Regions from separate parts of the Desulfosporosinus sp. Sb-LF genome, predicted to be linked through region 3. Evidence: riboswitches for the same ligand, from Rfam matches in the RefSeq annotation. Region 3 holds a riboswitch; each other region holds the start of a gene.

Region 1 (4,198 bases), on a different contig from region 3:
GAATTCCGGTTGGCGGTGTTAATGTCTTTGACCGGATAGTTCCTTCAGGCGCAACCCTTGTCAGTGAAGAGGATGGAAAGTTTATCTTTCCTCAAGGAGGTAACTGGAGCCTCTTTTTGACCTCTCCTGGGCCGGTAGCAGTTTCACTTTCTGCGATAGTTGCATTTGGTTGGTATGAAGAAAAAACTAAGCGTTTCAAGTGATTTTTTGGTATAAGGTAAAGGAAATTCCTCCCTCTCTTCCAAGGAAAGGAAAGAGAGGGAAGGCAGGGAGGAAAACTCAATGAACTTTCTTCGAGCATTACGGAACTTGCCAAGGCCGTTGCCGTCCTGAGAGCCTAAAGAAGAGGGGGAGTATAGTTGGATTGGCAAAAGATCGTAATCCACCACACGGCAAGTCCTAGGGAAGTGCGTCGTTCAGGAAGAACCGTCCCAGTCGACGCTGCCATGATTCGGGAGTGGCATAAAACCAAGGGGTGGAGCGATATCGGCTATCACTTTGTGATTATGCCGGATGGTCGCTGTGAAGAAGGAAGACCCCTATCCAAGCAAGGAGCACATTGCAATGTAGCTCATCGTAATTCTATTGGAATAGGAGTCTGTCTAGTGGGGAATTTTAGCGAGACTGAAGTTCCGGACACCCAATTTGCCGGCTTAGTGACCAAAGTCGTTCAGCTTCTAGAAACGTTTAAGCTTGGACTCGGAGACGTTGAACTGCACCGAGGCGTGCCTGGAGCAGCTACAGAATGTCCAGGACGGTATTTTCCAGGGGATGTTTTCATGAAGAAATTGAAAGAAAGCCTTAGTTGAAAGCTACAGGCTGAATTAGATTATCTAGAGAGTCCTAGTCGGTACACGCCGAATGAAGGACTCTCTTTGTCGTTAATATAGGTCATTCACTCCAATAGAATCTACAGATAGGGTGGACTCCTTCATCATTGCGGCTTTGACTACTTTTTCTCTATTACCGCTATTAAACCATAGCAACTGTTGCACATCTTAATCTTTTCTCCATCGGGATGATTTAGATCTAGCCAGTCATTGGAGTGCGTTGCTAGCATCGTTGTATCGCATCTTGCACATTTATAGGCTTCTATTTTTTCCGCTTTCTTGAATCTTAGCATTCCATTCTCGTCATGGATCATTGACTTATCGCCTTCTTTCCTCTTCTTCGGGGAGACCGATTGTTATATGCATTATTTCCATTTTGGGGGATAGATATTTGGGATTGAAATTATGGAAGTGTTCGATTGGTTCGTTGGAAGTACATAATCTTCTTTATAAAAAAGCCCGCGATACGTTAGCAGCAATTTTCTTTGCAGGCCACTTAGCCTTCTTTTTCAATACATTAGGGGGTAGGGTAGCCGCCTGGAGTAACAACAGGTTGCATAAACTCTTGTTGACAAAATACATGAATTATTCTATTATTAGGTCAATCGAATATATATTATTTATAGGTGCCCGTAAGGGATAATAGGGAACCAGGTATTAATCCTGGACGGACCCACCACTGTAATTAGGCGTTAAAAATGTACATATGCCACTGGGATAACTGGGAAGGCGTACATTTAGTCTATAAGTCAGGAGACCTGCCTATTGAATAATCGCAAGAGGACAATGGTAAAGTTCTAGCTTTTTATTAAGCTAGAACTTTTTTATTTTTTAATACTTTAGGAGTGGCTATGGAAACGATTGCAAAAATTAAAATTGAAAAACTCGTATTTCCACACGAAGAAAAACCTGCGCTCAAAAACATTGATTTCGAGATAAATCAGGGAGATTTCATCGTCATTACCGGGGGTGTAGCTTCTGGAAAATCGATTTTACTGCATGCCATCACGGGCGCTATCCCACACTACCATAACGCTGAATTAACAGGAAACGTCACAATCATGGGGCAAGATATTAAGGACATGCGCCTCAACAGAATGTCCGATTATGTGGGATACATGATGCAGGAACCCCATAATCAAATTATTAGTTTGGATGTCTACGAAGACGTTGCTTTCGGTCTTGGCAATCTGGAAATTCCCTTTAACCAAATTGATCAGATGGTTAAAGATACTTTGGAATTTGTGGGTCTAACGGGCTATGAAAACAGACGAACCGCTTCTCTTTCAGGCGGGCAGGCCCAACGTGTTGTTTTGGCGGGTGTTTTAGCCCTCAATGCCCCTATCTTGATTCTTGATCAGCCGACCGCTGAACTGGATCCGAAGGGCCGCTATGAGCTTTATCATCGGCTGGGTCAGTTGAATAAAGCTCAGAATCTAACCATTGTTTTGGTCATGGACCGAATTGAAGAAGTCCTTAACTATGCCAACAGAGTCTTCTATATTAGGGACGGTGAAATTGTCAAACAGTATTCGCCTGAGGAATATTACAAGGACCAAATCGAGCATCGAAAAGGAAGGTTAAACTATAACACTTCCTTCAATACCGATCACCGTAAGTCCAATGAAATTATTGCAGAAATGACCAATGTCTCCTACCAGTACAAAAACAATTTACTAGGTTGTGAAGACATTCGTTTAGAAATCTTCAAGAGTGACTTTTTATCGATTATTGGTTTAAATGGCTCTGGAAAATCAACGTTGGCTAAACTACTTATCGGTCTGTTAAAGCCTTCTAAGGGTGAGATTAAAGTGTTTAACCGGCCTCTGAATAAAGAAAACCTGACAGAGATCCGTACACATGTGGGCTTTCTATTTCAAAACCCCGACTATCAGATCTTTGCAAGCACCTTGGAAGAAGAGGTTGGATTTTCACTGAAGCTAAGAGGTGAACAAAATGAAGTAATCAATCAAAAAATTGATGAGTGCCTAAACTTTGTGGGACTGCTGGATTACAAGAAAATGCACCCTCATCGCTTAAGCCGCGGCCAGCGCCAGCTTTTGGCACTAGCCTCCATTCTCGTCAGTGATCCGGATTTCATCATCGCCGATGAACCGACCTCGGGCCTTGACGAAAATCAAGGGTATATGATCATGGATAAACTCTTCGATTTATCGAAAAATGGCAAAACAATTCTGCTTATCACCCACGATCTGACCATGGCTAAAATCTATTCAAACCGGTTAGTTGCCCTGCATAACCATCGCATTCAACTTGATATTTCGACGAAAGATCTCAATCAATATTTCGATACGCTTACAGCTATTGGCTTGAATTCCCATAATAATATTTCATTCAGGGAGGTTGAAAATGGGACTTTCTATGCTTGATCCCCGGACAAAGCTTGCCTGGTATGCTCTGATGATCTATTTTTCACTGAGTTGTGGAACCGCTGCACAATTGTGTATCGTTTTATTGGTAAGCATTATGGCCTCTCTAATTTTAACTGGTTCACTGAAGCAGTATAAGGTAATGATTATGATGCTCTTGCTTTTGGGACTGCAGATACTGATCGTTCAGCTGCTCTTCTGCCGGGAAGGCGTACTAATCTACCAATGGGGAATCCTTAAAATCTACAGTGAAGCCCTACCACTAGCGGTCACTGGCATACTGAAGGCTAGCATTATTTTTTTCGCAAGTATGCAATTTTTCACCTCAGCCTCACCCCTGGAATTTACCTTAATGCTCATGAAATTCAAAATCCCCTACCGCTTCGCAATGCTGGTGGGACTAAGTGTCCGCTTCCTCCCTCTGATGAAAGAAGAATATGTATCCATAATCGATAGCCAGCGTACCCGGGGCCTTAAAACCGAAAGCGTCTGGGACAATCTCAAAAGTATCATTCCAACCTTCCTGCCTTTTTTATATCGAGCCGTCCGACGCTCAACAGAAACGGCCTTAGCCATGGAGCTAAGAGGGTATGGACGAAGCAAAACCAGAACATTTTCCTCAAATTTGGCAATTAAGCATTACGATATTGCGTTAATCGCTAGCATGTTATTGGTAATAATCATCAGCCTTGCAAGCAGGATATTACCATTAATATAAATATAATCACTATAAATTTAGGAGGAGATAAAAAATGAAAGAAAAGTTATTCAGAACTGATACAAAAGCACTTGTGGGCGCCGTCATCATAGGGATCGTATTTGTAATTATGGAGCAGGTAACAGGACGTATTGACGCTATTTTGGACCCAACCCTCTTACTTCTTAATGGCACATGCTGGGCATTCTTTACAGGCCTTATTGTCTTAATGTACAAACAACCAGCGGGTATTATTGCCGGATTAGTAGAGGCCATTGTAG
Region 2 (4,198 bases), on a different contig from region 3:
TGTAAATTCTTCCGAAGAAACGTCTTTTGGTGATGGAAAAGGAAGCCGAGTCAAAAAGGTTAGGGCAATGACAAACCCGCGCAAATTAAATCACTCCTTGAGTAGGGAAGCAAGCAGTTTCTCACCGGAGTGTTTAATCTCCATAGGAAAACCAGCTACGACCAAATACACTTGATCTGCACACTGAGCCAGGATTTGATTGCTGCGTCCGGACAAATCGCGGTAAGCTCGGGCCAAGGGGTTTTCGGGAACAATTCCTTGACCCACTTCGTTGGTGACAAAGAGGACTTGCGGTTTTATCTCTTGGGCAAGCAGGGCGACTTCCTGAACCATAGCTAGGATTTGCCCCTCAATGGTGGGACTAGCCTCATCTTGGTTTGATGATTCTGCTTGTTCTGCTAAAAGAAGATTAGTAAGCCAGAGAGTGACACAATCGAGGAGAATAACTCCGTTCTCGTCTTTTAGTCGGATTAAGGTATCACGAATGTTCAGGGGTTCTTCGATGAGCTGCCAAGTAGACGGACGTTGTTTCTGATGTTTCTTAACGCGCTGGGCCATTTCTTCGTCCCAGACCTGGGCGGTCGCAATGTATGTGACTGGACAATTTGCTGAAGCAGCTAGGAGTTCGGCAAAGCTGCTTTTACCGCTCCTCGCACCGCCTGTGATGAGTGTAAATTGAGACATAACATTCACCGACTCCCCTAGTTTATTGGATGGAGATGAGACATGCTGCTTCGGGTTAGCTTGATTGCTCACTGACTCCTGCATCAGCAAAGGTCGCCATTTCCTCGAGGATATGAAGGGCGGATTCAACAATGTAAAAGGTTATGGCGGCTCCTGTTCCTTCACCAAGTCTCATATTCAGGTTAAGTATTGGATCAAGCCCTAGGCCGGATAATGCATTGCGGTGACCTATTTCGACGGACCCATGAGAGGGAATCATATAGGCGATGCTCTTAGGAGCCAGTTTTGAAGCAATGAGTGCGCCAGCAGTCGAGATAAATCCGTCGATCACAATGGGAACATGGCTAGCAGCAGCTTGAAGGATCGAACCAGCAATCGCCGCAATTTCTAAGCCCCCTACTTTGGTTAGAACATCGAGGGCGTCCGTTATATCAGGTTGATTGACTTCAATGGCTTTTTCAATGGCACAACGTTTTCTAATGACTCCGGCGTCGTCGATTCCGGTTCCACGCCCAACCACATCTTCAATGGAGGAATTCGTCAAGAGGGCGACGATGGCAGAACTTGGGGTAGTATTACCGATTCCGAGTTCACCTGTGGCAAAAAGGTTATATCCTTCAGCGATCTTTTCAGAGGCAACCTCAGCTCCGACTAGTAGAGCTTGTAAGGCTTCTTGCCGTGTCATGGCTGGGCCTTTGGCCATATTTTTAGTCCCATCAGCGACACGTTTATGAATAATATTTCCCTCTAATGGAAAGGCAATACCGACATCAGTCAAAAATACCTCGGCATTCGCTTGGCGAGATAGAACATTGATGGCGGCCCCACCGTTCATGATATTATACGCCATCTGAGGGGTAACTTCCTGAGGAAAGGCACTTACTCCTTCTTCGACGACTCCATGATCTCCTGCCATTAATAGGACGGCTTTCTTTTGGATTTTAGGGCGGGAGGTTCGTTGGATGCCGCCGAGTTGCTTGGCCAAATGTTCTAATTGGCCCAGGCTTCCCTGAGGTTTAGTGAGTGAATCTAAGCGAACTTGGATTTGGGCCATAGCTTCCTCGTCAAGGTCTGAAATGCTCGCAATCAGAGTTTCAAGTTGAGAAAATAGTTGGGATTCTGTTAATTTTTCCATTGGTTTTCTCCCCCTTAATATTTTTATTTGTAAAAAAAAGTAAAGTCCTGACCACAAATAACTTTGTAGTCGGGACTTTACCGTCATCACCGCCGCTCCCCACGGTGTGGGAAACGTAAACATCTTAGGCAGGTCTCCTGGCTAACGAATCATCGCTTAATCCGTAACCTTCCCAGCATAACGCCAGTGGTTTACGAAGCTCATCGAATACAGTGGTGGGTCCGCGTCGGTTTTAAACCGAACTTCCCTATTCTCCCAATGGGCACCTAAAATGTATATATTCTTTCTTTTAAGCATAACACACCCTTTTTCTAATCTCAAGTACTTGTTCATAATTTGACGAGCTTTAACTCTGTTTGGTGCCTGAAGGCAAATGAAGGGCACTCAACACTACGATGTCGGGGAGTTAAAACATGAGAAACTGGGCAAATAATATAAAATATTCATATTTATTTGAATAATATAAAAATAAGTCTTGACGTCCTAATGAGGGCTAGGTATGATGTTATTATTAGGAATCTTAGTGAGAGAATGTTCCCTTCAAGAGAGAAAAGAGAAGAACGTGAGGTGTGAGAAATTCAAAGGTCAGACACGTCTTTACAAGGACTCAATTGACGAATGTGGGTATTTCTCCATCAGTTTAGGAACAGATTTTTCGATGGTAGCGATTGAAAATGTCTCCAACAAAAAAGTGCTAAAAACCAGCTAATAAAAAAGGAGGTATAAATACATGAGCAGACCCCAAAAAGTTAGTTTAGCAGAGGCCATCAGCTTTATTAACGATGGCGACATGCTGACATTTAGCGGATTTACCATCTGGCGTCGTCCAATGGCAGCCATCATGGAACTAATTCGACAGGGTAAGAAAAACTTGCATTTAGTGGAGGTCAACGGCGGGACCCACAGTGATATGTTGATCGGGGCCGGTTGTGTAAAGATATGGGAGTCGTGTTGGAATGGTCACGAATTATTTGGCAAGATCGCAGGAAATATGGCTCGCAAAGTCGAAGCGGGCGAGTTAATCATTGAAGATTACAGCCATGTGCAGATGCTTTGCCGTTTGGTGGCAGGTTCTCAAGGGATACCGTTTACGCCCACTTATGCTGCGCTGGGGTCCGATATTTTGAATCCGGAATACGATATGCTGGGTAAAGCTGGTCTGCGTGATGGCTCTAATCCCAAAATACCAGCAAAAAAATACGAAATATACAAAGAGAACTTTACCGGGACTGAAGTGGCTCTAATTCCAGCTGCCCAGCCCAATTGGTGCATTGCGCACGTTAATATGGTGGGCTCAGAGGGAACCGTTCGGGTATTGGGACAAAAGTTCAGTGATGAGGAGGCGATGAAATCAGCCGACAAGTTAATCGTCATTACTGAGCAGATCGTACCGGAAGAGTTCATCCGTCGTGAGCCGGAAAGGAATCTTATTCCGCCTCACTTGGTTGACTATATTGTGGAATTACCTTGGGGAGCCCATCCCACGGGATGTTTTGGCGCTTATGAAACAGATGGGGCTTTCATCAATAATTTCTTCACTAAGACGCGTACCCAGGAAGGCTTTGATGAATGGGCTAAAGAATGGATCTTTGGAGTTGCTGATCATGAGGAATATCTTAACAAGCTGGGCGTCAGCCGCCTAGAAACTTTGAGGGCCAGCGCTGCGCTAGGCTATTCCACCAAAGTGAAAAGGGGGTCGAGATAATGGCTAGTAATGATTTTGCAAAAGTTGGCGAATTCAAACCAATCGACCTTCTGGCCGTATCCGCAGCAAGAGAGGTAACAGACGGGGAGGTTGTTTTTGCAGGAACCGGATTGCCCATGTTGGCTATCATGTTGGCTCAGAAAACCACTGCGCCTAACGCAGTATGTATTTATGAGGCCGGCAGTGTGGATGGAAGGCCCATTTCTCTGCCCACCTCCGTGGGGGATGCTCGCTGTATCTATCAGGCTTCGATTGCTTCTGGTTTATACGACGTTTTTGGACAACTGCAAAGAGGAAATGTGGATATGGCTTTCTTAGGTGGTGCAGAAATCGATCAGTATGGCAGTGTCAATACCACCGCCATGGGGGGCTACTCCCCAGTCGGCAAGCGTCTAACGGGTAGTGGTGGAAACGCCGACATTAATGCTCTCGCTAAAAGAACTGTCTTTATTATGATTCAGGAGAAACGACGTTTTGTAGAACGCTGTAGCTACATCACTTCACCGGGATGGAGAATCCCTAAGTGGCCGGGTGGCGAATTCGTCCATAAAAAAGAGGTTTACGGCAAGGCTTTCCGGGGCGGTCCCTGGGCTGTTATATCCAATATGGGTGTCTATCATTTTGATGACGATGGAATAATATATCTAGATACGGTTCATCCAGGTTTTACCCCT
Region 3 (4,198 bases):
CTCTTCGGACGCTAAAAAAGGTACTGAGGAATTTGAACAACTAATCAAAAAGTTTGAAGCTGAACCACAGTATATATTCCGTATGAGAGACCAGGACCTGGAAGTCTACTATATCGGCTACTCGGATGACTGTACTAGACCAAGGGGCTTTGATCCGTTAGATATGTATGGAGAATATTATGGTTGCAGGGATATTCAATATCTTAATGCTAAGGGTGAGTACGAGAGATTGTAGAACAATAATTTCACTTGGAGAAGGGAAACACTATGCTTTTGCCGCTTAGCCAAACCCATGAATTAAGTCCTAACCGTCAGGCTTTCCCGTTGGTTCAGAAATTCCTCTCCCGGAGCGAACTGCTTCGGGTCAAGGTTCACAAACAAAATGGGGTAACAGTGATCGATTGCGGTGTTCATGTTCAGGGTGGCTGGGAAGCAGGGACCTTGTTCGCGTCTGTTTGCCTCGGAGGGCTAGCCCAGGTTCAACAACATTGGTCAGACTTTAATGGGTTGCACTGGCCCGCAGTTGAAGTAGTCTCTGATCATCCGATCCGAGCTTGTCTGGCGTCCCAATATGCCGGATGGCCTATTAAAAATGGCAAGTTATTAGCAATGGGTTCTGGTCCGGGACGTGCTATTGTTCATGAGGGTGAAGTATTTGAAGTTTCAGGCTATGAGGATTATTCGGAGACAGCGATCATTTGTTTGGAAAGTGAGGAACTTCCTTCAGAAGAGGTGGTTCGGTATATTTTAGAGGAGTGTCAATGCGATCCCACAAATCTCTATATCATGGTAGCCCCTACTGCGTCACAGGTGGGTTCAGTTCAGATAGCGGCACGAGCCTTGGAAACTGGCTTATCTAAACTCATGGAACTGGGCTATAATATAGAGAACATAGTATCCGGTTCGGGTATTTGTCCGTTATCACCAGTAGCGGGTGATAATCTAAGTGCCCTTGGGCGGACAAACGATGCGCTTCTTTATGGTTCGACAGTACTTTATTACCTTCATGATGATGATAAAGCTCTCGATTCTCTGGTGAAGCTGGTTCCGTCATCGTCTTCTCGGGAATATGGTCGACCTTTTGCGGAGGTGTATAAGGAATGTGGGGATTTTTACGATATCGACCCACGTCTGTTTAGCCCTGCGGAAGTGTGGTTATGTAATTTAAAGAGTGGTAACTCGTTTCATGCCGGATCCTTGCGTCCTGATATTTTGCGTAATTCATTTGGGCTAGGAATAAACTGAGGGTAGAGCATTCGTTTATAGATTGTTTATAAACTGTTTAGAAATAATTAAGATCAATGGTTTAGAATATAGGTAAATGCTTCTGGAAAACAATAAAATTGATAAGTATCAAAGCGGTAAGGCTCAGACGTGGGTTTTACCGTTTTGATCTGTCTATCAACGAAACTCATCGAAAAAGAATTTACCCTAGTTCATGATTAGAAGCAGGGAATTTAATAATGGCGTCGAAACATATAAAAAACACATAATCCACTCTTAATTCATGGTGGATTGGTAATAAGGAATTATTACAGGTGCCCCAATTGGGGAGAATAGGGAATCAGGTAGTATATTAATCCTGAGCGGACCCACCACTGTGAAGAGGGAGTCCTGTACACTGGCCACTGGCATTTGCTGGGAAGGCGTACGGCGATGATGAACTTTGAGCCAGAAGACCTGCCTGTAATATTGAACTTAGCCTTTTTTGATAAGGCTAATAATGGGCGATGGTAAAGTCTACAGTCATATAGGACTGTGGGCTTTTTCTATTGTCTTTTTGCATTGTGGGTGAGAATGAGAGGTGATTAGCGATACATTAAGTGGAGTCACTACTATTGGCACAGGTCGATACAAACTTGTCGGGAACTTCTGCGTTGGGGCAGGTCTCTTTATAGTTTTGAAGTTACCGCTTAAAGTCGTTTTGATTTCGTCGTGTATGACGGCGGATGTAAGTATCATTGGAGGTACTATCTTGACTAAGTTTGTTGTTGATGCCTTACATAAAAGTGGATCAGCTCAATAGGTCGCTCCACTTTCATTGAGGCTTATTAAATATTAACATGATTATTTGAGGAGGCGTAGAAGTTGGAGCAGGATCTGAGATCATTTATCGAACGAGTTAAGCAGCAAAACCCCTTAGAGGTTGTCCATATTCATGAGGAGATTGACCCAAAGTATGAAATTAGTACCTTGATTATGGAATTAGAGAAAGTGCGGCGCTATCCGCTGACGATTTTTGATAACGTTAAAGGGCATGATATCTCCGTTGTCACTAATGTTTTGGCTCCTCGCGAGCGTTTGGCATTGGCTATGGGTGTTCATCCCAACGATCTTGCCGCTGAGTTTTCCAAGCGAATCAATCAGCGGATCGAGCCTGTCGAGATAGCTGATGCTCCGTTTCGGGAGAATGTTGTTATAGGCCCAGAGGTTGATTTGTATAAATTGCCAATTTTGACTCACTTCCCAATTGATGCTGGACCCTACATTACAGCAGGCTTGGTCATTGCTAAAGATCCAGTGACGGGTGCTGATACAGCAGGTTATCACCGGATGCAGTTAAAGGGTAGGGACAAATTAGGGATTAGCCTCCATTCTAGGCAACGTTTATGGGAGTACTTCCGCCGCTCGGAAGAAATGGGTAAATCGCTCGAAGCGACGATTGTACTCGGTATCCACCCTAATATTTCGATGGGGTCAATGGCCTTGATCCCTTATGATCAAGGTAAATTTGCAGCGATGGGGGGATTATTTGGGTCTCCGCTGAAGGTCGCTCGCTGCAAGATGGTCGATCTGACGGTTCCTGCTTATGCTGAGGTTATCATCGAGGGGGAAATCGTCGCAGGAGAACGAGAAGCTGAAGGCCCTTTTGCAGAATTCACAAATTATGCCTGTTATCGCAGCACGGAAAATTTGTTCAAGGTTAAGGCAATTCAGTACCGCACGAAACCGCTCTTTCAGGATATTACACCAGCCATGAGTTCAGAGCATATTACGATTGTCGCTGTACAGCGAGAAGGGGATGTCCTGAATGCGCTGAAAAGGACTCTGCCTAATATTAAAAGTGTTCATGCTCCCATTTCGGCTTGTGGATTGTTCCACTGTTACATTTCCATGAAGAAGATTGCTGAGGGACAGGCCCAGCAAGCCATCTTTACGGCCTTCTCGGTGGATCATAATCTGAAGATGGTCGTTGTAGTCGATGAAGATGTGGACGTTTTCGATGAACGCCAGGTGCTTTGGGCCATGGCCACTAGACTTCAAGCGGATAGAGGAGTGACGATCATACCGCAGCATATGGGTATGGGCTGTACTTTAGATCCTTCGAGTGATGAATTAAGTCGAACTGCCAAAATGGGTATTGATGCGACGAAACCCCTTTCAGGTTTTGCGCCCACAGTGGAGATGTCATCTGAGGTTCAGCATAAGGTACAGCGTTTTATGGAGTCCTTCGGCCTATAACTGGGGTTCGAATGGATTGTTGAATGCTTATTTTTTATTAGCTTTAGTCCCCACAATGGGGACTTCTTCATTATGACTAGAGAGAAGGGTCTAAAAGAATCAAGGTGGTTTTAAAGCTTATTTTACTTATTTTTAGCTAACAGGGAGATGGAAGAAATGTACAAAATTGCAGTTGATGTAGGGGGTACGTTCGCGGACTTTGTGGTTCGGGATCAGCATGGATGTTCCTTTACCACCAAGGTTCCTTCTGGCCTAGAAAACCCTCTGGAATCGATTTTGCGAGGCCTAACTGATTTGGCGCAGGGTTTCGGCTTATCACTCTCAGAATTCCTTGGGCAAACCGACAAGTTTATTCATGGGACGACTGTAGGTATCAATGCCTTGCTGCAGGGTCAAGGTGCAAAAACAGCTTTGATCACGACCGAGGGCTTTCGCGATTCATTGGAATTAAGACGTTCACGTTTGGCTGAACAATGGGATTTTCGTGTTGCTTTACCCCCCGTTTTAGTACCGCGGTATTTGCGCATAGGGCTTCGGGAACGTATGGATTATAAGGGTATGTCTATCAAATCCGTGGATCACGCCCAAATAAAGGAGATTGCCGATTTCTTGCGGCAACAAGAGGTAGAATCCGTTGCGGTATGTTTGCTCTTTGCCTGTCGTAATCCGGAGCATGAAGAAGGGTTTAAAGATCAATTGCAAGGTCTTTTGCCCAACGTATTTATCACGCTTTCGT

What was found. A riboswitch is a leader RNA that binds a small molecule or an ion and turns the genes downstream of it on or off. The one in region 3 is predicted to bind cobalamin.
Region 1: it holds a riboswitch for cobalamin, as region 3 does, so the genes downstream of both, E4K68_RS15315 (ABC transporter ATP-binding protein) here and E4K68_RS05055 (hypothetical protein) in region 3, are expected to answer to the same signal.
Region 2: it holds a riboswitch for cobalamin, as region 3 does, so the genes downstream of both, cobT (nicotinate-nucleotide--dimethylbenzimidazole phosphoribosyltransferase) here and E4K68_RS05055 (hypothetical protein) in region 3, are expected to answer to the same signal.

What each region holds. Positions count from the first base shown of each region.
Region 1 covers NZ_SPQR01000010.1:35,231-39,428, forward strand. The annotation lists gene E4K68_RS15300 (DUF6143 family protein) at 1-203, shown strand, start outside; gene E4K68_RS15305 (peptidoglycan recognition family protein) at 360-809, shown strand; gene E4K68_RS15310 (hypothetical protein) at 950-1,144, opposite strand; cobalamin riboswitch at 1,438-1,611, shown strand; gene E4K68_RS15315 (ABC transporter ATP-binding protein) at 1,682-3,220, shown strand; gene E4K68_RS15320 (energy-coupling factor transporter transmembrane component T) at 3,201-3,938, shown strand; gene E4K68_RS15325 (hypothetical protein) at 3,973-4,198, shown strand, end outside.
Region 2 covers NZ_SPQR01000001.1:571,584-575,781, forward strand. The annotation lists gene cobS (adenosylcobinamide-GDP ribazoletransferase) at 1-84, opposite strand, end outside; gene cobU (bifunctional adenosylcobinamide kinase/adenosylcobinamide-phosphate guanylyltransferase) at 91-684, opposite strand; gene cobT (nicotinate-nucleotide--dimethylbenzimidazole phosphoribosyltransferase) at 740-1,819, opposite strand; cobalamin riboswitch at 1,929-2,104, opposite strand; gene E4K68_RS02800 (hypothetical protein) at 2,319-2,528, shown strand; gene E4K68_RS02805 (CoA transferase) at 2,550-3,524, shown strand; gene E4K68_RS02810 (CoA-transferase) at 3,524-4,198, shown strand, end outside.
Region 3 covers NZ_SPQR01000003.1:68,780-72,977, reverse strand. The annotation lists gene E4K68_RS05065 (hypothetical protein) at 1-235, shown strand, start outside; gene mch (methenyltetrahydromethanopterin cyclohydrolase) at 268-1,245, shown strand; cobalamin riboswitch at 1,520-1,703, shown strand; gene E4K68_RS05055 (hypothetical protein) at 1,805-2,026, shown strand; gene E4K68_RS05050 (UbiD family decarboxylase) at 2,089-3,462, shown strand; gene E4K68_RS05045 (hydantoinase/oxoprolinase family protein) at 3,619-4,198, shown strand, end outside.